DNA from 2 places in the Clostridium sp. Marseille-Q7071 genome. Region 2 is predicted to be linked to the other one. Evidence: riboswitches for the same ligand, from Rfam matches in the RefSeq annotation. Region 2 holds a riboswitch; the other holds the start of a gene.

Region 1 (16,348 bases), on a different contig from region 2:
TATGCAATACTTCTAACTTCAAGATTTAGGGAAGAGATGAGAAATGGACTAGACAAATATTCAGCTATGACTATTGCAGTTCAGAGTTCAGCCAAATCAATTGTAACAAGTGCTTTAAGTTTCTTTGCTGCAACTGCAGGTGTTGGAATTATTTCAAAACTTGAAATGATTAGCTCTTTATGCACATTAATGGCTAGAGGAGCAATTATAAGTATGTTAATAATATTATTTATACTTCCATCAATACTTTTAGTTTGTGAAAAAGTGATTGAAAAGACTAGTAAAAATTTTAAAGGTGAAAGTGGGGTAAAAGAAGATGAAAAAATGTATGTCTAAAAGAGTATTAGCTTTAGTAATGGTAGGAACATTACTAAGTGGAAATATGGTTTATGGAGCAGAATTAGTTAAAAAGGACGAAACAGTATATGTTACTTTAGATTCTCAAGGAAATGTAAAAGAGAGAATAGTAAGTGATTGGTTAAGTTCTAATAATAAAAATTTTGAGATAAAAGATAAAAGTGAGTTAGCAAACATTAAAAATTTAAAAGGTAGTGAGGAACCAGAAATATCAAATAAAAATGTTACTTGGAAGATGGAAGGAAAAGATATATTTTATCAAGGTACAACTGATAAAAAACTTCCACTAGAAATAAAAGTTTCTTATGAATTAGATGGTAAATCAATTAAACCAGAAGAGTTAATAGGAAAATCTGGTGAACTAAAAATAAGAGTTGACTATAAAAACAATGAAAAACATAAAGTAACTGTAAAAGGAAAAAATAAAGTAATACACACACCATTTACAGTAGCTACATTAGCAACATTACCTGTAGAAAACTTTACTAATGTAAAAGTGAATGGTGGAAAAGTGATAAATGATGGCAACAACCAAATAATAACTTTTATTAATATGCCAGGGTTAGAAGAAAGTTTATCTTTAAAAGATGGAGTATTAAACATACCAAAAAATTTAGAAATTACAGCTAAGGTTGAAGATTTTTCTATGTCACCTATGATGATTACTGCTACTCCAGAGTTATTAATAGAAGATATAGAAGGTATAAAATCAGTAGATGAATTAATTGAAAGCATAGATAAACTTCAAGATGCTAGTAGTAAACTTGTTGAAGGGTCAGAAACCTTCTCAAAGAAACAAGTTGAATTTAGCAATGGTTTTAAAACTTATTATGAAGGTGTAAGTAGATTTGCATCCGGTGCAGGAGAAGCCATTGATGGAATAGGCAAAGCAGCTGACAATTTAGGCAAGCTATCTGAGGGAACTTCTAAACTGGCATTAGGATTAGACGAATTTGGTTCTAAAGTGAATGAATTTACTAATGGCATTGAAAAAATAACTTCAAGTACTGATGCACTTATAGACGGTCAAAGTCAAGTAAAAGGTGGAATAGAGCAAAGTTTACAAGGTGCAACTACATTAAAGGAAAAGAAAAATTTAGAGCTTCAAGGATTAGATGAATTAAATGGTAGTACTGAAGAGCTGGAAAAAGTGGCTAAAGCTTTATCTCAAGTTCCGGGAAATGAGGCAATGGTTGCACAATTAAATATGATAATCCAAGGACAAAAACAAGGTATAGCTTCTCTTAAAAATGGTGGTAATGAATTTTTAGGTGGACTTGAAAAGTTAGAAGGAGGATTATCACAAACTAAGGCAGGATCAGAAAAAGTGCTTTCAGGAATGTCTCAATTAAAAGAAGGCGGCACGGCACTTAAAAATGGAGGAAGTCAAATTTCAGAAGGATCTAAAGCTTTAGCTGCTGGTGCTAATGAAGTATCAAGTGGTGCAACAGTATTAAAAGAAGGGGTTTCTAAATTAAGTGATGCTAAGACTTCCTTAAATGATGGACAAAAGCAATTGATTGATGGTGGAAAAATACTTCAAGATGGGTCAGAAAAATTAGCTTTAGGTGCTGATGAATTATTTAAGAATATGAGCAAATTCCATAATGAAGGAATTGAAAAAATGAAGAGTGAAGCTAATAATAAGATGGGCGATTTAAGTGAAATAATTGAAGTGAAGGATGAAATAGTTAAGCTTTCAAAAGATTATGGAACATTTACTGGACTAGGAGAAAATATGGAGGGTAAAGTTAAGTTTGTAATGAAAACTCCTGAGCTTAAAAAAGCAGAATCTAAGGAAAAAGTAGAAGAAAAGGTAGAAGAGAAAAAAGGTTTTAAAAATTGGATAAAAGAAATATTCAATTAAGAATAAAAACTTGCCTCATAAGGAAATACTTATACAGTATTCCTATCATTATATAATATTAATATTATAAATTTAAAAGAAGAAATCCTAATGTAAATTAGGATTTCTTCTTTTAACAGCTTATAATTTAAAATGTATGTAATATATATGTAATGTATAAATGAAAATTTAGGTACTATAAATAAAAGAAATTTTAAAGTATAATATTTTGTATATCTATATGAAGATAAATTTAATTTAGCAAAATTAGTAATTGAAAAAATAATCTTTCGCATCATTGAGGGTTACTTTATAATTAAGAAAAAAACCTATAGTTTCAAGTGATTATATTAAAGTATGTTAACTTTACGAATTTAGTTAATTAGAGTATGATAGTGATTAATGACATAATATGGAGGTATAGCTATGAATTTAAATATAGTATTATTTCAACCAGAAATTCCTCAGAATACAGGAAATATAGGAAGAACTTGTGTGCTTACAAACTGTAAGCTTCATCTTATAAAGCCCTTAGGATTTAGTCTTGAAGAAAAGGAAATTAAAAGAGCTGGACTAGATTATTGGCCTTTATTAGATATAGAAATTCACGAATCCTATGAAGCTTTAAGAGAAAAATATAAAGAAGGGACTTTTTATTTTTGCACCACAAAAGGAGAAAAGTTCTATAGCGATGTAAGTTTTAAAGAGGGTGACTTTTTAGTATTTGGTCGCGAATCTAAGGGGTTACCAGATTATATAAGAAATGATAATATAGATACTTTAATAAGAGTTCCTATGATAAACACTACTACTAGGTCATTAAATTTATCTAATACTGTAGCAATTATAGCTTATGAGGGTTTAAGACAACTTGGATTCCCTGAAATGAAATAGGAGGAGTTAATTTATGGAAGATAAGAAAATTAAAATCATAACGGATAGTACCTGTGACTTACCAGATCATATAATTAATAAATATAATATAGAGATGATACCCTTAGTATTCACAATAGATGGTGAAACTTATCTTGATAGAGTGGATATTAAACTACCAGAATTTCTAGAGAAAATGAATAATTCTAGTGAACTACCTAAGACTGGACAGATAAATCCTCATAGATTTTATGATATATATGATAAATATTTAAAGGAAGGATATAAAATAATATCAATACATATATCATCTAAAATGAGTGGGACTTACCAGTCAGCTCTAGTGGCAAAAGAGATGTTAAATAGTGAAGATATAATGGTAATTGATTCTCAATGCGTATGTGGTGCTCTTGGAGCTTTAGTGGTAAAGGCATGCTTGTTAAAAGAACAGGGGTTAAATTTTACATCAATTAATGAAGAAGTATTAAAATCAATACCAAAGATAAGAAGTATAACCTGTTTTGAATCCTTAGATAATTTGGTTAAAGGTGGAAGGCTATCTAAAACAGCTGGTATTATTGGAAGTTTTTTAGGAATTAAACTTTTACTATCTATTGAAGATGGAGAAATGACAGTTAAAGATAAGGTAAGAGGAAGTAAAAAAGCCTTAAGAAATATGTTGGAGTATATAGAATCCTATGGAGTTGAAAAGACGACTCCTGTGATATTGATGCAAGCAGCACCAGAAGAAGAGAATATGGGTATATACAATAGCCTAAAGTCACATATGGAAAATAAACACATAGATTATATTGAATGCGAAGTGGGATGTGTAGTTGGTACTCACTCAGGAAGAGATGCTTGTGCAGCGTTTTTTATAGAAGAATAAAGATTAGCTATTATAGTTTAATATTTTAATAATTAAAATTTTGAATAAAGATATAAATAATTTATAGAACTAGAATTTATAAATAATAGAATTTTTAATGAAATTAATCCTTATATTTGATTTATATAATACATTTAATTAAAATTAAAAAAACTAGTATTTTAAAATATAATATTAATAATTGATAAACAATTAACAGAGTTTCTAAAAAATATGAATCATTTGAACTTTTAAAATTGGTTATAGAGAATTTAAATAAGGAAAAATGCTAAAAAATATAGAAATTTATTGACGAATGTTGTATACTTGGGTTGTAAGTTAAAACAATTTAATAAAAGTATGGATGAAATTTTCGGGAGATGATCTATTAAAAATAATTATTAATAATTATTTTTATAACAATGGGTAGCCGAAGAAGCAAAAATTTATTTTGCCAATAAATTTGAAACTCTCAGGCAAAAGGACCGAAAATGGACATAACTCTGGAAAGCGGTAAGCACCGAAGGAGTAAAACTCTCAGGTTTAAAGGACAGAGGCATAGGCAAAGTTAATTATTACTTTTGCATATGCCTTTTTTATATGTGAAAAAGGAGGGAAGCTAGGTGATTGAACCGTTATTTATAATAACCAATAATCCATTGTCAAAGAGAACCTTTGAAGCAAAGTATAAAATAGTCTATATAGATGGTTCGGCAATGGAAGTGCTAAAAAATGTTAGAGATAGCATACATTTAGGCCATAAGCTTCTAACTCATCCATTAATGAGTAGTGTTAAACCTAACGAAACGCCATATAGAACCGTATGTTTATCATTAGATAGGGAGTCCTTAGATATTCAGTCATTAGAAATAATTGAAAGTACCATAATGACTACAGAAAAATTTTTAAGAGATTTCAATACTCCAAATTGGAGTGATAAAATATTACAAGATTTTCAATTGATAGATTGCGATTTAATAAATCATGCAATCAATTAAGGAGGGTTACCCATGGAACATATTATTTATGATACTATCATTTTAGGTGGAGGTCCTGCAGGATTATCAGCTGGATTGTATGCTGCGAGATCAAGAATGAAAACATTATTAATAGAAAGAGCAAAGTTTGGTGGACAGACAGCCACTACTGATGAATTAGAGAACTATCCAGGATCTATTGAAGATTGTACAGGAACAAGCCTTAGCCAAAGAATGAGAAAACAAGCAGAAGAATTTGGAACTGAATTTGCTAAAGATGAAGTTATAGAAGTTCAGCTTGAAGGAGATATTAAAGTAGTTAAAACAAGAAAAGCTACCTATGAAGGTAAAACAATAATAATAGCTACTGGTGCATATCCAAGATTAGGTGGATTTAAAAATGAAATTGAATTAAGAGGAAGAGGAGTTTCTTATTGTGCAACTTGTGATGCTGACTTCTTTACAGATTTAGATATCGCAGTTATAGGCGGAGGAGATTCAGCTATAACAGAAGCAATATACTTAGCTAAATTCGGAGAAACGGTAACAATAATTCATAGAAGAGATCAATTAAGAGCTGCTAAGTCATTACAAGAAAAAGCTTTCAAAAATCCAAAAATTAAATTTATTTGGGATAGTGTTGTTGAAGAAGCTAAAGGTGAAGAGATCCTTGAAAGTTTAGTGATAAAAAATGTAAAAACTGGAGAACTTAGCGAATTAGCAGTAAATGGTTGTTTTGTCTTTGTAGGATACTTACCAATATCTGAGCTATTTAAAGGAAAGATAACTATGAATGATAGAGGAGATATCATTACTGATGAAGAGATGAGAACTAATATTCCAGGAGTATTTGCAGCTGGAGATGTTAGAGAAAAATCTTTAAGACAAGTTATTACAGCAGCAGCGGATGGAGCTATAGCAGCTACAAACTGTGAACATTATATAGAGGAAAAATTTAACTAATAGTTAAATACTAATAAAATTATTTTTTTAAACAGAATTGTTTGAAAAGTTAATTAAGTTCAAAAATTTTTATAATATATTTATATTGTGAAAATTTAAGGTATATTGACTAAAAAAATATGAAATAGGAAAATATATTCATGAAAGTAATGAGCTTGCTTTTATTGAAGAAAGAGAGGGAATTTTAATGGTAGAATTAAACAAAGATAATTTTGAGGCAGAAGTACTTCAAAGTGATAGACCAGTATTTGTAGATTTTTGGGGAGACAAATGTGAAATCTGTATAGAATTAATGCCAGGGGTTCATGGATTAGAGCCAAAATACAGTGATAAAATTAAATTTGCTAGCTTAAATATAGGCGGAGCTAGAAGAGTTGCTATAGGACAAAAAGTTTTAGGATTGCCAACAATGAAGATATATAATGGTGGGGAATGTGTTGAAACAATTACTCCAGATAAAATATCTACATTGGATGATATAGAAAATTTCATAAAAGCTTACTATGAAAAATTATAATTCATTCTTTAATTAAGATGTTATTAAGGTAAGCAGTAAACTGCTGCTTACCTTCAAATAAAAAACAAATTTAGGTTAAACTCATATATTCATAGGAGGTGAATGTTTTGCGTCTAGAGATTGGAAACATCATTATAAAAGATCTTCAATTCGGAGCAGAAACAAAAGTTGATAATGGAGTTCTTTATGTAAATAAAGAGGAATTACTTAAAGAAGTATCTGGAGATGAAAGAATAAGTAGTATCGATTTCGATATTGCAAAACCAGGTGAAGAAGTTAGAATAATTCCTGTTAAGGACGTAATTGAACCAAGAGTTAAAGTTGAGGGAAATGGAGGGATTTTCCCAGGCTTTATAAGTAAAGTTGATACAGTAGGTTCAGGAAGAACTCATGTATTAAAAGGAGCTGCAGTTGTTACTACTGGTAAAATTGTAGGATTCCAAGAAGGTATAGTTGACATGTGTGGAGAAGGAGCTAAATATACACCTTTCTCTAAAACAAATAACTTAGTTGTTATATGTGAACCAAAAGAAGGTATAGGACAACACGAACATGAGGAAGCCATAAGAACAATAGGCTTTAAAACAGCTGTGTACTTAGGCAAAGCTGGTAAGAATGTTGAACCAGATGAAGTTAAAACATTCGAAACATTGCCACTATTAGAGCAAGTTAAGCAATACCCAGATCTACCAAAGGTTGTATATGTTTACATGCTTCAAACTCAAGGACTATTACATGACACTTATGTTTATGGTGTAGATGCTAAGAAGATAATTCCAACATTTATATACCCAACAGAAGTGTTTGATGGAGCTATAGTAAGCGGAAACTGTGTATCTGCTTGTGACAAAAACCCATCATATGTTCATATGAACCATCCAATAATAGAAGATTTATATGAAAGACATGGAAAAGATTTTAACTTTATCGGATGCGTAATTACAAATGAGAACGTATACTTAGCTGATAAGGAAAGATCTTCAAATATGGTTGCTAAATTAGTAGAATTTTTAGGAGCAGATGCTGCTATAATTTCAGAAGAAGGCTTTGGTAACCCAGATGCTGACTTAGTTATGAATTGTAATAAAATCACAGCTAAGGGTATTAAAACAGTACTTTTAACAGATGAATATGCAGGACAAGACGGTAGTTCACAATCACTAGCTGACTCAACTCCAAAAGGAGATGCAGTAGTTACTGGAGGAAATGCTAATGAGGTTGTTATATTGCCAAAAATGAAAAAAATAATAGGACATATTGAGGCTGCTGATATAATAGCTGGAGGACACGTTGGAAGTTTAAGAGAAGACGGTTCAATTGAAGCAGAAATACAAGTTATAACAGGAGCTACAAGTGAGGTAGGATTTAATTACCTAACAGCAAAAGGATATTAATATAACCAAATTATTTAGAATATTATAAGTTTCACGAATGTTAAGTTTTTAATATGAAAGGAAGATAAAATTATGTTACAAGGAAAAAAGGCTATCTGTATAGGAGATAGAGACGGAATACCAGGACCAGCTATAGAAGCTTGTTTAAAATCAGCAGGGGCAGAAGTAGTATTTGCATCAACAGAGTGCTTTGTCTGAACGGCTGCAGGTGCAATGGATCTGGAGATCCAACAAAGAGTTAAAGATCTAACTGAGAAATATGGTGCAGAAAATATGGTAGTAATAATTGGGGGAGCTGAAGCTGAAGCATCTGGATTATCAGCTGAAACAGTTACAGCAGGAGACCCAACTTTTGCAGGACCACTAGCAGGAGTAGAACTAGGATTAGCAGTTTATCACGTAGTAGAACCAGAGGTTAAAGGTGAATGTGATGAAGCTATCTATGATGAACAATGTGGAATGATGGAAATGGTTCTGGAAGTTGATGAAATAATAGGTGAAGTTAAATCTGTAAGAGATCAATATAGCAAATACGTTTAATTTTATAATAGATTTATGATTAAAAGTTAAGAATTAATAGGAAAACTGAAATTGATAATTGACCTTAAAAAGCTCTATGCTTTTTAAGGATCAATTCCCAATGAGAGGGGGAAAATGCATGATTAAGATAGTTCATTATATAAACCAGTTCTATGCTGGAATAGGCGGAGAAGAAAAAGCAGACTTTAAGCCAGAGGTACGTGAAGGTTTCGTAGGCCCAGGTATGGGACTAAATGGATTATTTAAAAAAGAAGGCGCAGAGATAGTTGCAACTGTAATTTGCGGAGATTCTTATTTTGCTGAGAATACTAAAGAAGCAAAAAAAGAAATATTAGAAATGGTTAAGAAATACGAGCCAGATCTATTTATAGCTGGACCTGCATTTAACGCTGGAAGATATGGAGTTGCTTGTGGAGATATTTCTACAACAGTTAAAGAAGAATTAAATATACCAGTTCTATCAGCAATGTATATTGAAAATCCAGGTGCTGATATGTATAAGAAATTTGTGCATATTGTATCAACTAGAAACAGTGCCGTTGGAATGAGAGATGCTCTTCCAAAAATGGCTAAATTAGCTTTAAAATTAGCTAAAGGCGAAGAAGTTGGATCGCCAGCTGAAGAAAACTACATTGAAAGAGGTATTAGAAAGAACTATTTTGCTACAGAAAGAGGTTCTAAAAGAGCTGTTGATATGTTAGTTAAGAAGTTAAAAGATGAAGAGTTCGTAACTGAGTTTAAAATGCCTGACTTCGATAGAGTTGATCCATTGCCACCAATAGTTGACATCACTAAAGCTAAAATAGCTATAGTTACATCTGGAGGTATAGTACCAAAAGGAAACCCAGATCATATTGAATCTTCAAGTGCTTCTAAAATTGGTAAATATGATATAGAGGGAGTAATGGATTTAACAGGGGAAACTTATGAAACAGCTCATGGTGGTCATGACCCTGTATATGCTAATGATGACCCAGATAGAGTAATCCCTGTAGATGTATTAAGAGATTTAGAAAAGGAAGGAAAAATAGGAGCTCTACACAGATATTTCTATTCAACAGTAGGAAATGGAACAGCTGTTGCTTCTTCTAAAAAATATGGTGAGTTTGCTGCTAAAGAATTAATTGCAGATGGTGTTGATGCAGTTATATTAACTTCTACGTGAGGAACTTGTACACGTTGCGGAGCAACGTTAGTTAAAGAAATAGAAAGAGCTGGATTACCAGTAGTACACATGTGTACAATAACTCCAGTATCTTTAACTGTTGGAGCTAATAGAATAATACCAACAGTAGCTATTCCTCACCCACTTGGAAATCCTGCATTAAGCAAAGCAGATGAGTATACATTAAGAAGAAGATTAGTTGAAAAAGCTCTAGAAGCATTACAAACTCCAGTTGATGGACAAAAAATATTTGAGTAATTTTATATCTTGATAAGTAAATAATAATTAGGGAACTTAAAGTTCCCTAATTATTTCTAAGTGATATGGAGAATGTATAATGCATAATGATTTTATAAATTATGTGCTATAGATTATCCATAGTATTAATGATAAAACTTAGATAATCTAATTGTTCAGAATAAAATTAGCAAATTCCAAAATTAATGTGAATTTATTTCACCTATTTATAAGGGGAGGTTGGAAGAATATGAATTTTCCAGTATTAAAGAAAGCAGCGTATATTTTAGTTAATACTCCAGATATGGTAATACATAATGGAACAACTCAAACGTTAGAAAGAGAAACACATCCTGATTCAGAATATCTAAAGGAATTAAATAGCCATTTAAGACCATTCGAAGAAGTTATGGCTTATGCACCAAATCAAACCTATATAGGAAATATAACTCCAGAGGAATTAGGAGAAATGCCACGACCATGGTATGGAAAAAATACTCCTAATGCTAATAGATTTGGTAAATTTGGCGAAGTTATGCCTCAAGATGAATTTTACGGATTAATGAAAATATCAGACGTTTTTGACTTGGTAATATTAGAAGAAGAATTTGCAAATAATATAAGAGAAAAATTATCTAAACATCCATTAATTGCTTCAAAAGTTGAAAAGATTGTAGGAGATAGTTTAGAAAAAATAGAAAATTTAGTTAACAATTCAGGAGCAGAGGGATTATATGAAGGTGGAAAACTAGTAGGATGTGTGAGAAGAGCACATGAGTTTGACCCTAATCTATCAGCTCACTATATGCTTGAAAACTTAGCTGTTAAAGCTTCAGGAGTTTTAGCGGGAATGCATTTAGTAGACAATTTAGATATACCAATTGAAGAAATTGAATATATAGTTGAATGTTCAGAAGAAGCTATTGGTGATATGAACCAAAGAGGTGGCGGAAACATTGCTAAAGCTATTGGAGAAGTTGTAGGACTAACTGGTGCAACTGGTGCAGACATGAGAGGATTCTGTGCAGGACCAGCTCACTCATTAATAACAGCAGCATCACTTGTTAAGAGTGGAATATATAAAAATGTTTTAGTAATAGCAGGAGGAGCTACAGCTAAACTCGGAATGAATGGTAGAGACCATGTTAAAAAAGGTATGCCAGTACTAGAAGATTGTTTAGGTGGATTTGCAGTACTTGTTTCTCAAAATGATGGAATTAGTCCAATATTAAGAACTGATGTTGTAGGAACACATACAATAGGGCATGGAGCTTCACCACAAGCGGTTTTAGAGGCATTAGTACTTGACCCATTAATAAAAAATGGAATTAAGATAACAGATGTAGATAAATATGCTCCAGAAATGCAAACACCGGATATAACTGAGCCAGCAGGAGCCGGAGATGTTCCAACACAAAACTACAAAATGATAGCTGCATTAGCTGTTAAAAAGGGACAACTAGAAAAGAAAGAATTACCAAACTTTGTTAAACAACATGGATATCCAGGATATGCTCCAACTCAAGGACACATCCCATCAGGTGCACCAATAATAGGACATGGAATAGAGCACATAAAAAATGGTACATTAAATAACTTCATGATAGTTGGTAAAGGAAGTTTATTCTTAGGAAGAATGACTAATTTATTCGACGGAGTTTCAATATTAGTTGAAAAGAATCCAGGAAAGGTTGAAGAAAGTGCTGGAATAAGCAAAGAGGAAGTGAAGTCAATGGTTGCAGATGCAATGAAGGACTTTGCAGAATTTTTAGCAAAAAACATGGAGTAATTAAGTGAAAATAAATAAGTAGTTCCTCAAATTTAGAGGAACTACACTTAAGAAAAGGGGTGTAACTATGAGCCAAAATGCAACCAAAGCAATGATAGCTGAGGTATTTAATGATATAGCAAATGGAATAAAAAGCGGTCAATTTAGGAAAAGAGTAAGGATAGGATTAACTATATTAGGCTCTGAGCATGGCGTAGAAGAAATGGTTAAAGCTGCTGAACTTGCTAAATCTAAATATGATGACTTTGATATAGTATTAATAGGCCCAAAAGTTGATGCTGATTTTGAAATAATAGAAGCAGAAACTGCAGAAGAAGGCCATAGCAAAATGACTGAAATGCTTGAAAATGGTAAATTAGATGGATGTGTTACTCAGCATTTTGATTTCCCGATAGGGGTATCTACTATAGGTAAAGTTTTAACTCCTGGTAAAGGAAAAGAGATGATAATAGCAACTACTACAGGAACAACTTCAACAAATAGGGTTGAGGGAATGGTTAAAAACGCTATATCTGGTATAGCAGTTGCTAAATCAAATGGAATAAAAAATCCAAAGGTTGGTATATTAAACCTAGATGGAGCTAGACAAGTTGAGAGAATATTAAATGAAGTAAAAGAAGCAGGATATAATTTCGAATTTACTGGATCATTAAGAGCAGATGGTGGAGCTGTTATGAGAGGAAATGACCTATTAGCTGGAACTCCGGACGTTATGGTATGTGATTCATTAACAGGAAATTTACTTGTAAAAATATTCTCTTCATTTACAACCGGTGGAAATTACGAGACTGTTGGTGCTGGTTATGGGCCTGGAGTAGGGGAAAACTATGATAAACTGGTTAACATAGTTTCAAGAGCTTCTGGTGCACCACTTATAGCTGAAGCTTTAAGATATTGTGCAACCTGTGCAGAAAATAAGGTTTTAGATATTGCTAGAGAAGAATTTGAAAAAGCTAATAAGGTTGGACTTCAACAATTTATAGATAAAACAGCTAAAAAAGTAGCTAAAGTTGAAAGTTCTGATGAAGATATAAAAATGCCAGAAAAGAAGGTTGTAACTTATTCAATAGCAGGAATAGATATACTTGAACTTGAAAATGCATGTAAAACATTATGGAAAGAAAATATTTATTCTGAAAGTGGAATGGGTTGTACTGGACCAATAGTTTTAGTTGCTGAGGAAGATTCAGAAAGTGCAACTGAAATATTAAAAAAAGCTGAATATTTGGGATAATATTGACTGAGCAGATACTGCTCAGTCTCTATTTCCCTTTTATCAAAAAAATTGTAACTAAGAATGAAAAGAAACCATTAATTAGAAATGCTGTATAAATAATTATAAAATATATAAAATTGATTAAAAAATAGAAAAAAATTTATTAACTAAATTAAAAAAATTTATAAAACAGTTGAATATGTAAGTACTTTTTAATTATAATAGTAACATAGTGTTAAATATAGTAAGGGTGATTATTATTATGTAATAACACCGTAACTTACATAATACACAGTGTAATCTTAGGAGGTTAGTTTTATGAAAATGAAAAGATTGGTGGCAGTTCTGGCATCAGCTATATTAACTGCTGGAGTGCTAGTTGGCTGCGGATCATCTGCAACTAAAGAAAATGAAGGCGGAGCAAGTACAGGAGAAGGAAAGAAAAGTGAGATCATGATAGGTCTTGCAACAGACGAAGGTGGATTAAATGATAAATCATTTAACCAATCAGCAGATGAAGGTGTTAAAAAAGCAGTAGAAGAATTTGGTGTAGAATATAAACCAATAGAATCTAAGAAAAAAGAAGATTATGAACCAAATCTACAAGCATTAGTAGATGCAGGTTCAGATTTAACATTTGCTATAGGATTTCAATTAGATAAAGCAACTGAAAGTGCAGCAAAAAATAACCCAGAGAGCAAATTTGCTATAATAGATGCTAAAGTAGATGCGCCAAATGTTACATCTATAACATTTAAGGAAGAAGAAGGTTCTTTCTTAATGGGAGTTATAGCTGGTAAAATGACAAAAACAAATCAAGTTGGATTTATAGGTGGAAAAGACTTTGATACAATTCAAAAATTCGAATCAGGATTTGTAGCTGGAGTTAAAGCTGTTAACCCAGAAGCAGGAAAATTATTAGAGAGTCCAGATGGAAAAAAAGCTGGTAAAAACGTTAAATATGCGGATTCATTCGATGATACAAATAAAGGATATGAATTAGCTAAAGCATTATATGACTCAGGTTGTGATGTTATATATCATTCAGCTGGTGGAGTTGGAATAGGAATGTTTAAAGCAACTCAAGAATTAAAAGATGCAGGAAAAGAAGTTTGGGCTATTGGTGTTGATAAAGACCAAGCAGCTGAAAAAGACTTACAGAAATATGCTAATGTAATACTTTCTTCTATGATTAAGAGAGTTGATGTTGCAACTTATGATGCTACAAAAGCTGTAGTTAATAATGAGTTTAAAGCTGGACATATAGAATTAGGATTAAAAGATGGTGCAGTTGGTATTGCTGAAACAACAGAAAAAAATACTCCAAAAGAAGTTATAGATCTTGCTAAAGATTATGAACAAAAAATTATTAAGGGAGAAATAAAGGCTCCAGCAACAAGAGAAGAAGCTAAGAATTTTAAATAATTGTTACTTTACTGGTAAATAAAAAAATAGTATAATAAAAGCTAGATGTCCGTTTGCATCTAGCTTTTGTTACTCATGAGCTAGATTTTAAGAATCAAAAATTTTCCTTTCTTTATCCAAAAAATACATGCTAGAGGTATAGAAAAAATGTAGTATAATATTAGTAATTATCTCAAATTTATTGAGAATGGTAGTGAAGGTTGTTAGTATAAGGAGGAAGCGGGATGAACAAGGTAATAGAAATGAAAGGTATAACCAAAGTTTTCCCTGGAACTATTGCCAATGACAATGTGGATTTTGAACTTTTAAAAGGCGAAACTCATGTTTTACTTGGAGAAAATGGTGCAGGTAAAACCACACTAATGAATATTCTATATGGATTATATCAACAGGATAAGGGTGATATTTATGTAAACGGTAAAATAAGTAAAATAGCTAATCCTAATGATGCTATTGGCTTGGGAATAGGTATGGTGCATCAGCATTTTATGCTTGTTCACAATTTTACTGTAGCTGAAAATATAGTATTAGGCACAGAACCTAAAAAAGGTGCTAAGCTTGATATGAAAACCGCTATTAAAAATGTTGAAGAGCTTTCAAAAAAATATGGCTTTGCAATTGATCCAAAGGCTGTAATTGAGGATATTTCTGTAGGTCAACAACAAAAAGTTGAAATATTAAAAGCATTATATAGAGGAGCTGAAATATTAATACTTGATGAGCCTACAGCCGTTTTAACGCCTCAAGAAATTGAAGAGCTAGGAAACATTATTAAGAATTTAAAGAAGGAAGGAAAATCTGTAATATTAATCACTCATAAACTTAAAGAGGTTATGAGTATGAGTGATAGAGTTACTATAATTAGGAGAGGTAAAGTAACTGGTACCGTTTCTACTAATGAAACTAATATTGATCAATTAGCAGAGCTAATGGTAGGAAGAAAAGTAAATTTAGTAGTTGATAAAAAAGAGAGCAAAATAAAAGGTGAAGTTTTAAGAATAGAAAACTTATCTGCAAATGATCATAGAGGAATTGAAGCTGTTAAAGATCTTAATTTAGTTGTTAATGGTGGAGAAATTCTTGGTATTGCAGGAGTTGATGGAAATGGCCAAAGTGAATTCTTAGAGGTATTAACTGGTCTTAGAAAGGCTAAAAATGGAAAAATTGTATTAAAAGATAAGGACATATATGGTAAAGCACCAAGAGAAATTACTGATTCAGGAGTAGGACATATTCCAGAAGATAGACATAAAAGAGGATTAATTCTTAAGTATTCACTATTTGAAAACTCTATACTTGGAGTTCATAGAAATAAACCTTTTACCAAGGGTATTGCAATGAATTATAGTGAAATTAAAGCTCATTGTGATAAACTTATAGAAGAATTTGATGTTAGAACTCCAAATAACGAAGTGGCCGCTTCAGCATTATCAGGTGGTAATCAGCAAAAATTAATTGCAGCAAGAGAAATTTCAAAGAATCCAGATTTATTAATTGCAGCTCAACCAACAAGAGGACTAGATGTTGGTGCTATTGAGTATATACATAAAAGATTAGTAGCAGAAAGAGATAAGGGTAAAGCTGTACTCTTAGTATCTTTAGAACTTGATGAAATTATGGCTTTATCAGATAGAATTGCTGTTATGTATGATGGAAAGATAGTTGCAATACTTGATAGAAGTGAAGCTACAGAGCAAAAACTTGGTATTTTAATGGCTGGTGGAACCTTAGGACAAGCGGAGAAAGGAGCTAACGCAAATGAAAAGTAAATTCAAGCAAAATTTAAAATCTATAGCTTTCCCATTCATTGCTATAATACTTTCACTATTTATATCAGTATTTTTCATAATGTGGGCTAAAGGTTATCCAATAACTAAATACTTTACAGCATTAGGTGAATTAATATCTATTGTTTGGAAAGGTAGCTTTGGTACAAAGAGAAACATAATGACTACATTATCAGAAGTAACTCCACTGATATTTGCGGGGGTTGCCCATGCATTAGCATTTAGATGCGGCTTATTTAATATAGGAGTTGCAGGACAATTTGCCCTTGGAATGCTTGCAGCTGCAATTGTTGGAACAATTCCAGGATTAAGTCCAGTAATTCACATTCCACTAATGATAGTTTCAGGTATAATAGCAGGTAGTATATGGGCTGGAATACCAGGTTACTTAAAG
Region 2 (16,348 bases):
ATAATAATTATCATTGCTGCCATATCTGTAATTTATAACATATACAGCATCTCAGTAGTAGAAAGAATACGGGAATTTGGTTTTTAAGAGCTATTGGCTCAGACACAGCACAAATTAAAAAATTAATATTTGGAGAAGGTATAATATTAGGTTGTATATTTGTACCACTTGGAATTTTATTAGGTATTATTTCTATTAATGAAATAAATAAATTATTTAGTTTTACCAGTAATTTTGAAGGGAAAGCTGAAATTTTTTTTAGTGGAATTATTATATCCTTTATAATATGCTTTATCTCTATATTTATATCTATATATTTTCCATCAAAACAAGCAGCAAAAATATCACCAATGGAAGCAATAACTAATACATCAATTCAGGGAGACCAATTAGAGAAGTCAAAAAGAAAAAGAAAAATTGAGATATTTAGTAAATTTACAACTGGAATGGCATATATAAACTTAACAAGAAATAAAAACAGATTTTTAGCAACGGTTATATCATTAAGTATTAGTATAGTACTTTTTATTATTGTAACAAGTCTCTCTACATGGCTTGATCCAGTAAAAAACGTACAAATGGACATAAATTCTAATTATATTTTAACCTTAGATAACCATAAAAAAAATACAGGGTATGATGATAATGTTGTACGTGAAATATTAGATATACAAGGCATAACTTCAGTTCATAAAAATTTATATTTTAATGCAATATTGAAAGTTCCTGAAGATAAAGTTACAGAAAGCTATAAAGAAAAATATAAAAAAATATATTTACAGAATGGCGTAGAGGATTCTTCTATAAAAACTAATATCTATGATGTTCAAATAGAGTTGTATGGATGTAATGATGAAGAATTAAAAAAAATGAATAGATATTTAGATAATGGAAAGTTGGATTTAGAAGATATAAAAAATAATAATAAAGTTATTTTAATTCAAAATCAATCTAACGAAAAAAGTACTAACTTAAAAGTAGCAGATAAATTTGAAATGCAAACTGCTATGCAAGAGGACGGTCAGTGGAAGCATTATAATAAAGAAGTAGCAATAGGTGCATTGTTGAATAGCCTTCCATTTCCAACAATGGATCGTAGAATTGAAACTATGGTTATTGTTCATGAAGATGTTTTGAGAAAATGGTTAAATGAAGATAAATATAAAATATTAAGAATAAATACCCAAAAAGACTCGGATGAAAACTACATAAAAAATGAACTTAATGAATATGCAAAAGAGCAGGAAAATGGAAAATTGATATCTTATAAAGATGAATTAGAATTTTTTAAGAACGCTCAAAGAAGCGTATCTGTAATATTATATAGTTTTGTAATTATCATAGCTATTATAGGTATAGTAAATATAATAAACACAATAAGTATGAATATTATATTGCGTAAACACGAATTGGGAATGATTAGGTACTGTAGGTATGGGAAAAGATGAAATAAAAGATATGATGCTAAAAGAAGGTTTATTATATGGTATTTTTAGTATTGGATTTGGAAGTATAGTGGGAGTTATACTTCACATTATTTTATACAGAGCTGTGAAATATGATAAGGTTGTACAGTGGTTTTTTCCTTGGAAGAGTATTTTAGAAGTATTTTTAGCGACAATGATTATATGCGCAATGGCATCTATTAGACCACTTAAAAGATTACTTTCCATTAGTATAATTGATTCTATTAGAACTGTAGATTAAGGTTTTATTTTTAAAAATCCTACTATAAAGGTATGATGTGATTTGGTGAGGATACTTATTTACAATATATATATAGATGTTATTATGTAAAAAGTACAAGTTGTTTTCACATATTTTATGTAATTCTTCTTCTGAGTATGCTAAGAAAATGCGGTTATTAAAATGTTAATGTGAGGCTATTTATGAATGAAGAATGTAAAAAATAATATTAAAAAAATTAGAATTGTAATAATTGACAGTGGTATAAATACAAAGAAAGATTATTTAAGAAATTCTGCAAAGGAAGAGATAGGATTTGAATTAAATAAAAGATTACAGATAGAAACTGAGTATAACCTAAAATAAAAAATGAGCACGGTGCAGCAACAGCTAAAACAATTAAAGATGGCTTTAAAATAGCCAAATACAGAGCTCACAGCTTACTTAGAAAGTATGTTAGAGCTGGATACCTTGGAAGAAAAACAGGAAGAGGATTCCATAACTATAGTAAATAATTTAATAAATAAAAAGCTAGTTCATTAATAATGGACTAGCTTTTGTTTATTTATAAATTACATATGAAGTTTTTATAGAGGCTAAGAGTGAAAAGAGATGTGTTATTACTCATTAAAAGTGTTAAAAAAACATATAAAAATTGCCATATAATATTGAATAATTTTACAATATATGATAATATTACAATAATAAATGAAAATGATTTTCAATATCAAAATTTGAGGTCGATATCGAAAATTTTATAAATTCTACTAGTTTTTCTGTATCTATTATAATTTTTGCATTGATAATTGAATTTTATTGTAATTATTAAGTGTAAATTTAAAGTTATAGATTTATGGAAAAATAATAAAATAAACAATATGGAGGTGAAAAAATTATAAGCAATAGTAAAGATTAAACTGGAATCCTTTACAAAAATTTTCATAATTTCTAAGAGAAGAGGGGATTTAAATATGAAAAGAAGTTCAAAAATTATTTCGACGCTATTAGTTGGGGCTGCACTTACCACAATGAGTAGCAAATTTTTTGCTGTTGAGAATAAAGGGGCAATAGAGAAAGAAATATTATCTGGTAAAGATAGATATGAAACAGCGATAAAGGTTAGCTCAAAATGGGACAAGGCTGATAATGTAATTCTAATTAATTCTATGGCAATTGCTGATGGACTATCCGCTGCACCTTTTGCAAAGCATAAAGATGCTCCAATACTTCTAACAGAATCAGATAAATTGACAGAGTCTACTAAGAAAAGAATAAAAGAATTAGCGGCTAAAAATATATTTATTGTTGGCGGAGAAGGGGTAGTGTCAAAGGAGGTTATTAAAGAGATAGAAGTTCTAGGAATCAAAGTTGAAAGAATATCTGGAAAAAATAGATATGAAACTTCAGTAAAAATAGCTAAACAATTAAATTTTGAAAAAGTTGCAGTAGTAAATGGTGTCACAGGATTAGCAGATGCACTATCCGTTGCAGCACCGGCTGCTACTAATGATATGGCAATATTACTTACAGATGGTAAAAACTTAGGGGAAGTTGAAGGTATGGTTAAGGGAAAAGAAACTTTTGCTGTAGGGGGAGAAGGAGTTGTTTCAGAAGCTCTAGTGAAAGAATTAAAGGCTGAAAGATTGAGTGGGAAAAATAGAAGTGAAACAAATGTGAAAATTATGGAGAAGTTTTATGGTAAAGAAGATGTTAAAGCACTTTATATTGCTAAAGACGGTTCAATAAAAGAAAATGAATTAATTGATGCATTAGCTTTAGGTTCCTTAGCGGGAAAAGAAGGTTCTCCAATAATATTAACAGGTAATAATTTAGATGAGACTCAAAAGAATTACTTAAGAGCTCAGAAGAATATTAAGATCATATATGAAATTGGTGGTAGCTTAAAGGACAATGTTGTTAAAAACATAGTTAATATTTTAAATAGTAAAGAAGAAACTTTAACAAAACCAACAGAAAATAACGGAAACTCAACAAAGCCAACAAAAGGGAATGAAAGTCCAACAAAATCAACAGTGAATAATGGAGGTTCAACGAAACCGACAGAAGGTAATGGAAGCTCAGCAAAGCCAACAGAGGGCAACGGAGAAACAACAAAACCAACAGAAGGTAACGGAGATTCAAGAAAGCCTAATCATGGTACAGAAGAGCCTAACAATAAAAATCTTATAGACAGAAATAAATCTTCAATAATGGAAGTGCATTTTGTATATTATGCAGTTTTGAGTCTAAATGAAGGTAATATAGATAATTGCGAGCTTTATATTGATGGAAATTCAGTAAAGCCTGAAAAGGTAAATACCAGTGGTACTATATTAAAAATAGAGCTTAAAGATAGTAATAAGAAAAAAATAAAAGTTGTAAAAGGTGACCTAGAAGATAGTGTTACTTTAGAACTTAAAATGTAAAGAAGGCTGATATAAAAATAAATATATCAAGCCTCAAGTTAAGATGTCAAAATGGACATCTATGAAAAAATATGCGATTTCATTATATCATAAATAAGTATTGGAGGATAGATAAATGAATAAAAATTCAAAAATATTGTATGCTATAGTTTTTGCTACATTTGCAAGTAGTATACATCCAGGCGTAGCGTTAGCAGCTCCAAGTGAGATATATGGTTATAAAAAAATGGATTTATTTGAATTTCACAAAACCAATTATGATAAAAATGGAAATATAAGATATTCACCAGAAACTACAACTTTTTCTATAGGAAATGATGAAAAAGATTTAGATAATAGCACTTCAGCAAGTCCAAAGAGTCCTTCTATAAAAAATACAAAAGCACATTCCAAAAAGGCAAAAGTTGATGCGGTAGCCCATGCTTCAAGTGGTGGCAGTAGCGATAAAGTAGATGCTGTGGGAAGTGCTAGTGGTGGATTTGTTGGTGCGGATGTAGTTTTTGATTTTGATATGCTATCTAATGCCTTAATATTAAAACAGTTAGGATATGATATTCCAGAAGTAAATAAGGTTATAGATGTATTCAATACTACAACAAGAACTCATATAGGCAAAAGAGGAGAAATAGATTTCCTTGTTGATTATGAAGATTATATGGCTAAAGCTGGAGAAGCTTATTATAATGATGAATATTTAAGTTTTGAAGAATATATAAAGAGCGGAAATTATAAAGCGAATCCTAATCGTCCATACTATTTAAAATATGTACTTGAAGATGGACTTTATGGAGAACAAATGAAACCAGAAGAGGTTTATAAGAAAACTTCACCAAAAGTTGCAGTGGATCTAGAAAATAATATAAAAGATAATACTATTACTTTAAAATTTAAAGACAATAAAGAGTGGAGAGAATCCATAGAATTAATAGAGTTAGTAGAAAACTATAATAGAAAACCATTAATCAACTATATAGAAATTAAAGATAGTGAGATAAAAATTAATACTGAAATCTTTAAATATGGGAAAAATACTATATCCATAAAATCAAAGAATTATAGAACAGTATTAATAGAACAACCTATATATAAAGGAAAAGTAAACTTAACAATTGATAATAATAATATTTTAGGAAATGATATCATAGTTAAAGGTGGAGACAAAAATTATATAGAATCATTAAAGACTATAACTGTAAATGGAAATAGTTTATCAAAAGATAAATGGAAGGTAAATGAAGATAATAGTATAGTTATATCAAAAGATGTGTTCTCTCAAAGTGGCATATATAATATTATTTTAAAAGCAGATCCAGAATATGTTGATAGCAAATTAAGTATTAATGTTGTAAGAGGAACTGGTGATAAAGTTATTTTACATGAAGATATAATAGATAACTTTGAAGGAAATACAATGGAAATATTTATTGAAAATTATAATGAACAGTGGAAAGAAAACATTAAAGAAATAGAAGTTGGAAAATATAAATATATAACTAAGGAGATAAGTATTGAAAATGGAAAAATTATTTTACCATCTGAATTATTTAAAGGACAAAATGGAAAGGTTAATATAAAGGTTACATTAAAAGATGGAACAGAATATTTAGTAGTACAAAATATATATAAAAACAACGAAAGCTTGAAAGTGTCAGAATTGATTTCTAAAAAAGTTGAGCTAGGACAAGATATAACTATAAACTTTGATAAAAATACTAAATTCCAAAAATCTATTTATAAAATAGAAAAAATATATTCAGGAAACATACCATCCTTAAATACACCATTAGAATATATAGTTCAAGATGGAAAAATTATTTTAAAACACAATTCTAGAATATTTGGTAATAATGGAGTATATAAAATAAGAGTTTTTGCAACAGGATATGAACCAAAAGATGTAACTATTGAATTAATTAAGAATCCTCCAACTGTATTATTACCAGCACCCCCAACAATAGGAGAAGAGTTCATGATACAAGTAAGCAGAACTACTCCAGAATATAATTGGGGAGATAATGTTAAAGAGGTTTACGTAGATGGAGAAGCATTACAAAAAGATTTACATTATACATCCAATATTGGAGGAGTTTATTTTAAGGTAGGTGCTATAAATTATTCAGGAGAACACCTAATAAAAATAGTTTCTACAGGATATAAGGATTATGAAGTAGCTTTAAGATTTAAAGATATAGATGGAAATCTTTCAGATAAAAATCAGGTGGAAAATGTTAAGCTTAATGAAAATCTAATTTTAGGAGAAAACTTAACAATAATATCTACAGATAAAAATTGGGTTAATGGTATATATGAAGTCAAGATAAATGATAGTGTAATAAGTAAAAATAATTATAGATTTGAAAATAATAATTTAGTAATTAATAATCATGAAGTTATAAATTTAGGTAAAAACAAAATATTCATAAAATCAATTAACTATAAAAAAGCTGAGTTTGAAGTAAATGTTATAAATGATCATAAGCTTTTAAATCCTCCAATACTTAAAGAAGATATAACAGACAACACAGCTTCAAAAGAAATTGAAATAACTTTTGAGGATAACAAGGCTTGGAGAGAGGGGATTGAATATATTTTAATAGATGGAAATAAGTTTTCTAAAAATGATGTTCATGTAGAAAATGGTAAAATAATCATACCTTCAGGAATATTGACAGAAGGAAATTGCAAGATAGTTATTATATCTAAAGGATATAATAATGCAACATTAACACAAAAAATAAGTAAGGTTGTACCTGAGAATATTAAACTAATGCCATCAATTATAAAAGCTGGACAAAATGTTACAATAAATTATGCTTATAGAGAAGGTTACAGTGTAGAGGAAGTCTATATTAATGGTGAAAAAATAGATATGGAAAAATACGCTGAAAAAACCTTCTTTGGAGATTTACGTTTAAAAGGAGAACTGTTTAGTAAAGCAGGACAATACTCTATCGTTATAAAATCTTCAGAATTTGTAGATAAAGAATTTTCTTTAGAAGTCAAAGAAGGAAAAACAGAAGTAGAAGATGGATTAAAAAATCCAGGTAATATTAAGTTAATGTCAGCAGTTATAAATTCTAATGATAAAGCTGATGTATGGATAGGATATATGAGTGAATATGAACCTACAAAGATTTTAGTAAATGGAAAAGAAATAGATATGGCTAAGGACTACGAAAAGCAACATATTGGAGGCATATTTATAAAAAATCTATTTAGTAAAGCAGGAGAATATAAAATCGTGTTAAAAGCAGACGGATATAAAGATGTAGAACTTAACTTAACTGTAATTGGTAATGAAAATGAATCAAATAATGGTGATATAAGTGAGGATAAAAATAAAGAAGAAGTTTCAAAAGATGCACCAGAGAATGTTAAGCCAAATATATCATCTATAAAGGTAAACAGTAATGTTCGAATAAATTATGCTTATACATCTGAATATATTGTAGAAGATGTATATATCAATGATAAAAAAATAGAGAAAGATAAAGATTATGAAAAAACTTTCTTTGGAGATTTATCTTTAAAAGAGCATTTATTTAGTAAGGATGGAGAATATAAAATAGTCCTAAAAACAAAAGGCTATAAAGACAAAGAGTTAAAATTAATTGTTACTAGTGATAAAGAAGAAGTAGAAGAATCAAGCAATGAAGATATAGAAAAAACTTTAAAGGATGTACCAAACAGTGTAAAATTAATGGACTCAATTATAAATGTCAATGGTAAAGCTACTATATATGTAGGATATATGAGTGAATACGAACCTACAAAAATTTTAGTAAATAAAAAAGAAATAGATATGATTAAAGATTATGAAAAACAGCATATAGGGAATCTTTATGTTAAGAATGCATTTGATAAAGCAGGAGAATATAAGATAATTTTAAAAGCGGATGGTTATAAAGAGAAAGAATTAAATTTAACTGTAAAATAAAATTAAATATATTTTCTAAGAAATTTAAAATAATATTTAGGCTGTTGGCAAGTTATTTTGTCAACAGCCTTGTATTTTCAAAAAGGAATTTATTTGTTTATATAAAATTATTATAGTAAGATATATATGTATATAGATATATTAGTTCTAAAACCAATATATATGAAAATAGTTTATGTTTTTTAGTATTATAATTAGAACTATTGAATTCACAATTCACAATTATGGATATCTCTCAGCAAAAGCTGAGAAATTTAAAACTATCTATTTTTTGAAGTGATGTAATCATTTACTATAAAATATCAACAATAATAGATTACTAGTAAAATATTAATTTCAACTATAATTGTGAATTTTACATTGAAATTGTTCATTATTTTAACTTGTTAAAGAGAGGTAAAATCATTAACTACTTCTAATCTCAATTGAGAAGTTAAAAGGCGTAATTTTCTGAAAATCCCTTGAAAAACTATGTAAACAAGAGTACAATATACTTGTACAAATTGTTAATTTATTATCAATATTATTGAGGGGCAGTTATCTTTGGATGGCTGTGAAAGGGGATTAATAATGAACAGATTTACATTACCAAGAGACATCTATTATGGTGAAAACTCATTAGAAGTTTTAAAATCTTTAAAAGGTAAAAGAGCTATAATAGTTACAGGTGGTAGCTCAATGCAAAAGTTTGGTTTCTTGGATAAAGTTAAAAATCTATTAGAAGAAGCTAATATAGAAGTCAAAATATTAGAAGGAGTAGAACCAGATCCATCTATTGAAACAGTTATGAAAGGTGCAGAGGAAATGAGAAACTTTGAACCAGAGTGGATTGTTTCTATAGGAGGAGGATCACCAATAGATGCTGCAAAGGCTATGTGGGTATTTTATGAGCATCCTGAATTAACTTTTGAGGATATTAAGGATCCATTTTCTATTCCTACATTAAGAAATAAAGCTAGATTTGTAGCAATACCTTCAACCAGTGGTACGGCAACAGAAGTAACAGCATTTTCCGTTATCACTGACTATGAAAAGAAAATAAAATATCCATTAGCGGATTATAATATAACTCCAGATATAGCTATACTAGACACTGAACTTACTATGACTATGCCTAAGAGCTTAGTAGCTCATACTGGAATGGATGCATTGACTCATGCTATAGAGGCTTATGTAGCATCTAATAAATCACATTTTTCTGATCCATTAGCTATGGAAGCAATAACAATGATAAAGAAAAATATATTACAATCTTATGATGGCTGTAAAAAAGCTAGAGAACAAATGCATATAGCACAATGTTTAGCAGGAATGGCGTTTACAAATGCACTATTAGGTATAACTCATTCAATGGCTCATAAAACCGGTGCAGTATTTAATATTCCACATGGATGTGCTAATGCAATATTTTTACCATATGTTATAGATTTTAATAAAACTGCTTGTAGTGAAAGATATGCTAATGTTGCTAGAAATTTAGGTTTAACTGGCGAAAGCGATGAAGAATTAATAAATGCATTAACAGACTGTATAAGAGAATTAAATGATGTTATGGACATACCTTCTTCATTAAAAGAATATGGTGTAAAAGAAGAAGATTTTAATAAATGGGTAGATTATATTTCAGAAAATGCAATACAAGATGCTTGCACTGGCTCTAACCCAAGAACTGTTTCTGTTGAAGAAATGAAAAAAATATTTACTTGCACATTTAATGGAGAAAAAGTAGATTTTTAATTTAAATATATGAAATTATAGATTTATAAGTTTATAGAAATGTATTAAGGTGTCTGAAATAAAATAACTAGTCAAAGGTGGAACCTATTTTATATCAGATAGATTGATAGTTTTGTCAGCAAAACATGATATAAGATAAGATAGCGTGATGACTAGTTATTTATTGATACCTTAACTTCTAAGTTCAAAGATACAAAGTTATTGTTATATCTTTGCTTGTGAAATAAATAGTTTTTAAAATGTAATAAAAAGAAAACACACAAATAGTATTATATTGTATATAATGTAAACGTTTGTTAGAAAAAATGCGAATAGTGAAAAAATTCTAATAATATGTACAATTAATATTGACTATATAGAATATAGAATATAGAATATATATGTAAAGTTAATATTTTGGTGAATGAGGATTGTTGGAGATATTCCGTTTTATATAGGGATAACCGTAGAAGAAATGAATAGTATAGCTATGGGCTATTCAGAAGCTTTCAGGTGAAGTACAATAATCGGATACCACCCTGGAGAGACTCATTTTATGAGCATCGAAGAAGAAACTCAAAATTATTTTAATTTGTGGTTTTGGGGAAACTTTCAGATAAAAGGACAGGTGTAAATAGCATTTATTTGTGTGCATATTTACTTATTGTCCCTTTTTTGTTGCAAAAACATAAGGAATGTATAGTATAATTAGGTTAGTGTATATTTAGTATGGACAAGTTATCTTTAGGTGTCTAAAATAAAATAGACTAGCATACTGATTAGTTATTTTTGAAGATGCCTTATTAAAATGATTAGATTTGGAGGAACATGAATATGTATAAAATAGCTGAAAAAAGGGATTTAGCACCTCAAATTTTCTTAATGAATATTGAAGCACCTAGGGTAGCTAGATCAGCTAAACCAGGTCAATTTATAATCGTTAGAATGGATGAAAAAGGAGAAAGAGTTCCTTTAACTATTTGCGACACAGACGCAGAAAAAGGAACAGTTACAATAGTTGTTCAAACTATTGGATGTTCAACTAAAGAAATGGCAAAATTAGAAGCTGGAGATATGGTAGCTGATTTTGTTGGACCATTGGGGATGGAATCTGAACTATTACATGAAGACTTAGAAGAACTTAAAAATAAGAAGATATTATTTATATCTGGTGGTGTTGGAGCTGCTCCAGTTTATCCACAAGTTAAATGGTTAAATGAACAAGGCATAAAAGCTGATGTTATAATGGGATATAAAACTAAGGAAATGGTAATTTTAGAAGAAGAAATGAAAACTGTTGCTGGAGATGTTTTTGTATGTACAGATGATGGTACTCATGGTTTCAAAGGAATGGTAACTAATAAATTACAAGATCTAGTACAAAACGAAGGTAAAAAATATGATTTAGTTGTATCAATAGGACCTATGATAATGATGAAATTCGTTTGTAAGTTAACAGAAGAGCTAGGAATAAGAACAGTTGTAAGTTTAAATCCAATAATGGTTGATGGAACTGGAATGTGTGGAGCATGTAGAGTTACAGTTGGAAATGAAACTAAATTTGCTTGTGTTGATGGCCCAGAATTTGATGGACACAAAGTTAACTTTGATGAGGCATTAAAAAGAATATCAATGTATAAAACTGAAGAGTGTAAAAAAGATAGCATAAAAGAAGGCTGTGGTTTAGGAGGTAATAAATAATGGCTATAGATAGAATGAAGAGAACTCCAATAGCAGAACAAGATGCTAAAGTAAGGGCTAAAAACTTTGAAGAAGTATGTTTAGGATATAATGAAGAAGAAGCTGTACAAGAAGCTTCAAGATGTTTAAACTGTAAAAACAAACCATGTGTTGGTAAATGTCCAGTTGCTATAGATATACCAGAATTTATAGCACATGTTAAAAATAGAGAATTTGAAGAAGCTGCTAAAGCTTTAGATAAGTATACAGCACTTCCAGCAGTTTGTGGAAGAGTTTGTCCTCAAGAATTGCAATGTGAAAGTAAATGCGTTCTTGGAATAAAAGGAGAGCCTGTGGCAATTGGTAAACTTGAAAGATTTGTGGCTGACTGGTCAAGAGAACATAATGTAGATTTAACTAAAGATATAGAAAAGAAGAATAGAAAAGTAGCTGTTATAGGCTCAGGTCCAGCAGGAATAACTTGTGCTGGGGATTTAGCTAAAATGGGATATGATGTAACTGTGTTTGAAGCATTACATGAACCAGGTGGAGTTTTAGTTTATGGAATTCCTGAGTTTAGATTACCAAAGGAAACAGTTGTTAAGCATGAAATAAATAATTTAATTAAATTAGGTGTAAAAATAGAACATAATGTAATTGTTGGAAGAACAGTTACAATAGATCAATTAATAAGTGAAGAAAAATTTGAAGCGGTGTTTATAGGTTCAGGTGCAGGTCTTCCTAAATTTATGGGAATACCAGGAGAAAACTTAAATGGAGTATTCTCTGCAAATGAATTTTTAACAAGAAATAACCTAATGAAAGCTTTCAAAGAAGGATATTCTACTCCAATAAAAGCTGGTAATAAAGTTGCAGTTGTTGGTGGTGGAAACGTTGCTATGGATGCTGCTAGAACAGCTTTAAGACTAGGGGCAGAGACTCATATAGTTTATAGAAGAAGTGAAGCAGAACTTCCAGCAAGAGTTGAAGAAGTACATCATGCTAAAGAAGAAGGAATAATACTTGACCTTCTAGTTAATCCAATTGAAATCCTTGGAGATGAAAATGGATGGGTTAAAGGAATGAAATGCATAAGAATGGAGCTAGGAGAAGCTGATGCTTCAGGAAGAAGAAGGCCTGTTGAGGTTCCAGGTTCTGAGTTTGTAATTGACTGTGATACAGTTATAATGTCATTAGGAACATCACCAAACCCACTAATTCCATCTACAACAGAAGGATTAGAGATTAATAAGTGGAAGTGTATAGTAGCTGATGAAGAGACAGGAAAAACTTCTAAAGCTAAAGTTTATGCTGGTGGAGATGCTGTAACAGGTGCTGCAACAGTTATACTTGCAATGGAAGCAGGTAAAAAAGCTGCTAAAGCTATAGACGAAGATTTATCAAAAAATAACTAAATTGTTTAAATAACATATTTAATAAAAATATACAAGCTTACTATGAAGCTTGTATATTTTTTTAGAAAGTTATGATTTAAATGTTTACATAAAGACTTATTATTAAATATAAAATTATTTTATTGATAAAAGCAAATGTAAATAACAGTGTTACTTAAGAAAATAAATTTAGTATAAATGAAAAGTATTTATAATTTATTTATTCTTTATTTTCCATTCTTAGTTTTTTATAATCTTCTATTATCCTTTCGATAAATGCTATTTGTTCTTCTTTGCTAAGTTTTGATAGTTCCTTGTAACCACAGTGATAAAAACAACCATGATATGATTTTATAGGTTTTTCTGATGGTCTATGTAATCTAAGGTCTAAAGGACAAGGCTGATACTTAGTATCTCTTGCTTTTAGTTGATCTCTATTTATAGGATGGCTGTTTATCTCATCTATTAGCGCAATATTACCAACCTCTTCACAAAGTCCAACGAGACCTTTACCTTCTTTAACATGATTTAATAGTTTTTCAAGAGTATAGATATATTCTTTATCTGATAGCTCTTTATTTTCTAGTGCCTTCATTTTCTCTCTCCTTTTGCTTTTGTACCATAATTAATTAACTAATTTTATTATTAGCTATATTTTAACTGATTATTAAATTTAGATTCTATCTAAAAAATTTTAAATAATTTATAATTTGTTATTTTTATTGAAGTTACTGTTTAGCTTTAAAAATAAATTAATTTTAAATTTCTCAGCTTTTGCTGAGAAATGTCCGCAATTGTGCATTTAATAGCGTTATTTAAGATAATAAAAAACACTAATTACTTTAAATATGCATTAATTTTTGAATTTATATACTTATAGCATACTTGATGCCACTATATTATAATATTTTTAAAACTAGATTTCCATGATTTCAATAGGAGTATGTATCCAAAATCCTTAAACTTTCATTTGGAATTCATGAAGAGAAAAATATTTTAAATACTTTATATTTAGGAGGAAAAGTATGAAAACATTAAGAATATTTCAAGTAGATGCTTTTACAGAAGAAAAGTTTAAAGGTAACCCAGCAGCAGTATGTATTTTAGAAGATGAAATAGAAGACGAGATTCTACAAGCTATTGCTAAAGAAATGAATTTATCAGAAACTGCTTTTGTTAAAGCTATAGACGGAAAGTCCTTCAAAGATGAAAAAACTTTTTCATTAAGATGGTTTACGCCAACTCAAGAAGTGACCTTATGTGGACACGCTACTCTTGCAACTTCACAGGTTATATTTGAGCACTATAACAATTGTAATGAAAAACTAAATTTCCAAACTAAAAGTGGCAATCTTGTGTGTGAAAAAAAATTAAAAGGTATATCTTTAAATTTTCCACTAGATGAACCAACGGATATAGTACCTGAAAATCAGTTATTAGAAGCAATGGGAATTAAAGAGTTTAAAGATTGTGTAATCGGTGAAAATACAAGGAAAGTAGTTATTAAACTTAATAGCATAAAAGAAGTATTAGAACTTAAACCTAATTATGAAAAAATGAAAGCTATAGCCTTTAAAACAGATATTAAAGGAGTAGGGGTTACATGTAAAGGTGATGAGAACTATGATTTTATTTCTCGTTATTTTAATCCATGGGCAGGTATAAATGAAGATTCTGTCACTGGATCTGTTCATACTTTATTGGCTAATTATTGGAAGGAAATTTTTAATAAAAATACATTAAAAGCATATCAAGCCTCAGAGAGAGGTGGAGAAATACTACTTAACATTTTAAATCATGATAGAGTTGAATTAATTGGTAAGGCTGTGATTGTACTTAAAGGAGAGATTTATACAATTGAGAATTGACGATTGACAATGGAGAATTGTTGATGTTTCTCTTTTATAAGAGAAACTTTGAATTGATTTCTTTTTGAAGTTATTCAGTAACTTCTTATAAAAAGCTAGCAATGCAATTGCTAGTAAAAAAATTAGTTAAAGAAATTAGTTTGACTAAAACTAATTTCAACCTTAATTGTCAATTTTCCATTGTCAATCCTCAATTGCCTAAGGTTTTCTTCTTTTTAATGTGGACAAGTGATATAATTTATTTAGTTATATATTAGGCATGTTCAAAAAAATAATAGATCGGTATGGTTAACCTATTTTATATCATACTGCGTTGTCAGAACCTGATCATAGCACCACTATGAGCAGAACCTGACGCCTTGTCTGATATGAGGCATATTCAAAAAATAGCTAGTTAGTATACTCATCTATTTTGCATCATACTGCGTCGTCAGAACTCCATGATAGCTAAACTATCATGAAAACCTGTCTCCTTTTCTGATGCAAAACATATTTCGAATCTTTAACTAGCTATTTTCTTTCATATGTCTAAAATATACTAACATCTTTGGTCAATTATTTTCTGTCAGATGCCTTGAAGAAATAAAGCTTTGGGAGGAAGATTTTATGTTGTTGGATAAGGTAAAAAGATTTTACGGTAGTGAATATGATTTAAATTGTGCTGAAACTATAATTTATGCGGCAAATGAAGAATATAATATGAATCTTAATAAACAAACCTTAAAGGCAATGGCAGCTTTTGGTGGTGGAATGGCAGTGGAAAGTGTTTGCGGTGTTATAACAGGTGCTATATCTGTAATTGGAATATTATTTACTGAAGAAAGAGCTCATGAAAGTGATAGAGTAAAAAACTTAACGAAGGAATACTTTGAAAAATTTACCTCAAAGTTAGGTAGCGATAATTGTGCAAAATTAAAAGAAAGTTATAGGAATGACGAAGCAAGATGTTTTAAAATGATAGAAATTGGTGCAGAAGTTTTAGATGAGATAGTTATGAGAGAACTTAGGTAATTCACAATTCACAGCGCAAAATTCACAATTATGGATATTTCTCAGCTGTCACTGAGAAATTTAGAATTGATTCCGTAGCGGCGAGCAGTGTTCGCCACATAACTAGCAACTGTATTGCTAGTCAAAAATTTATTAAAAGAAATTATTTTGTTTAAAAATAATTTCCTCCTTAATTGTGAATTGTGAACTGTGAATTGTGCATTATTTTAAGTTCTCAATTGTATAACTTGTTTATTTAGTGAAAGAATTATAATATCTCTTATATTTACTAAAGCTAATTTTATAATAAAAGGATGTGTTATGATGGATTTTAAAGAAATTTTAGAATTTGGAGATAGAATTGTATTAAAGGGAGTTAAAAACTTTGAATTACCTCATATTTTTGAATGCGGACAATGCTTTAGATGGAGTAGGTTAGAAAATGATAATTATATTATGGTAGCTTATAGAAAAGTTATAGAGTTAGAAAAAAATAATGATGAGGTAATAATTTATAATACAACTAAAGAAGACTTTGATAACATATGGTGCGACTATTTTGATTTAAAAAGAGATTATACTTCTATTAAAGAAGAATTAAGTAAGGATTCATTACTTAAAAAATCCGTAGAATTTGGACATGGAATTAGA

The links. Region 2 has a riboswitch for glycine ahead of ACWPW7_RS23045 (sulfide/dihydroorotate dehydrogenase-like FAD/NAD-binding protein). Riboswitches for the same ligand answer to the same signal wherever they lie in the genome.
Region 1: linked by a shared signal. The riboswitch ahead of ACWPW7_RS09160 (GrdX family protein) and the one ahead of ACWPW7_RS23045 (sulfide/dihydroorotate dehydrogenase-like FAD/NAD-binding protein) in region 2 are both predicted to bind glycine.

The regions. Positions count from the first base shown of each region.
Region 1 covers NZ_CBCOPR010000001.1:1,975,035-1,991,382, forward strand. Annotated here, with positions in the region: gene ACWPW7_RS09140 (efflux RND transporter permease subunit) at 1-336, shown strand, start outside; gene ACWPW7_RS09145 (hypothetical protein) at 317-2,224, shown strand; gene ACWPW7_RS09150 (tRNA (cytidine(34)-2'-O)-methyltransferase) at 2,630-3,097, shown strand; gene ACWPW7_RS09155 (DegV family protein) at 3,111-3,965, shown strand; glycine riboswitch at 4,309-4,442, shown strand; glycine riboswitch at 4,446-4,500, shown strand; gene ACWPW7_RS09160 (GrdX family protein) at 4,568-4,942, shown strand; gene trxB (thioredoxin-disulfide reductase) at 4,955-5,884, shown strand; gene ACWPW7_RS09170 (thioredoxin family protein) at 6,072-6,401, shown strand; gene ACWPW7_RS09175 (glycine/sarcosine/betaine reductase component B subunit) at 6,509-7,795, shown strand; gene grdA (glycine/sarcosine/betaine reductase complex selenoprotein A) at 7,868-8,335, shown strand; gene grdB (glycine reductase complex selenoprotein B) at 8,454-9,758, shown strand; gene grdC (glycine/sarcosine/betaine reductase complex component C subunit beta) at 9,988-11,526, shown strand; gene grdD (glycine/sarcosine/betaine reductase complex component C subunit alpha) at 11,594-12,760, shown strand; gene ACWPW7_RS09200 (BMP family lipoprotein) at 13,061-14,167, shown strand; gene ACWPW7_RS09205 (ABC transporter ATP-binding protein) at 14,392-15,936, shown strand; gene ACWPW7_RS09210 (ABC transporter permease) at 15,926-16,348, shown strand, end outside.
Region 2 covers NZ_CBCOPR010000002.1:57,313-73,660, reverse strand. Annotated here, with positions in the region: gene ACWPW7_RS23090 (hypothetical protein) at 1-87, shown strand, start outside; partial or broken gene ACWPW7_RS23085 (FtsX-like permease family protein) at 42-290, shown strand; gene ACWPW7_RS23080 (hypothetical protein) at 351-1,448, shown strand; gene ACWPW7_RS23075 (FtsX-like permease family protein) at 1,435-1,707, shown strand; gene ACWPW7_RS23070 (hypothetical protein) at 1,894-2,052, shown strand; partial or broken gene ACWPW7_RS23065 (3-hydroxyacyl-CoA dehydrogenase family protein) at 2,106-2,201, shown strand; gene ACWPW7_RS23060 (cell wall-binding repeat-containing protein) at 2,658-4,112, shown strand; gene ACWPW7_RS23055 (hemoblobin-interacting domain-containing protein) at 4,228-8,049, shown strand; gene ACWPW7_RS23050 (iron-containing alcohol dehydrogenase) at 8,620-9,786, shown strand; glycine riboswitch at 10,295-10,403, shown strand; gene ACWPW7_RS23045 (sulfide/dihydroorotate dehydrogenase-like FAD/NAD-binding protein) at 10,600-11,466, shown strand; gene gltA (NADPH-dependent glutamate synthase) at 11,472-12,860, shown strand; gene ACWPW7_RS23035 (hypothetical protein) at 13,060-13,434, opposite strand; gene ACWPW7_RS23030 (PhzF family phenazine biosynthesis protein) at 13,865-14,707, shown strand; gene ACWPW7_RS23025 (C-GCAxxG-C-C family (seleno)protein) at 15,314-15,718, shown strand; gene ACWPW7_RS23020 (DNA-3-methyladenine glycosylase family protein) at 16,022-16,348, shown strand, end outside.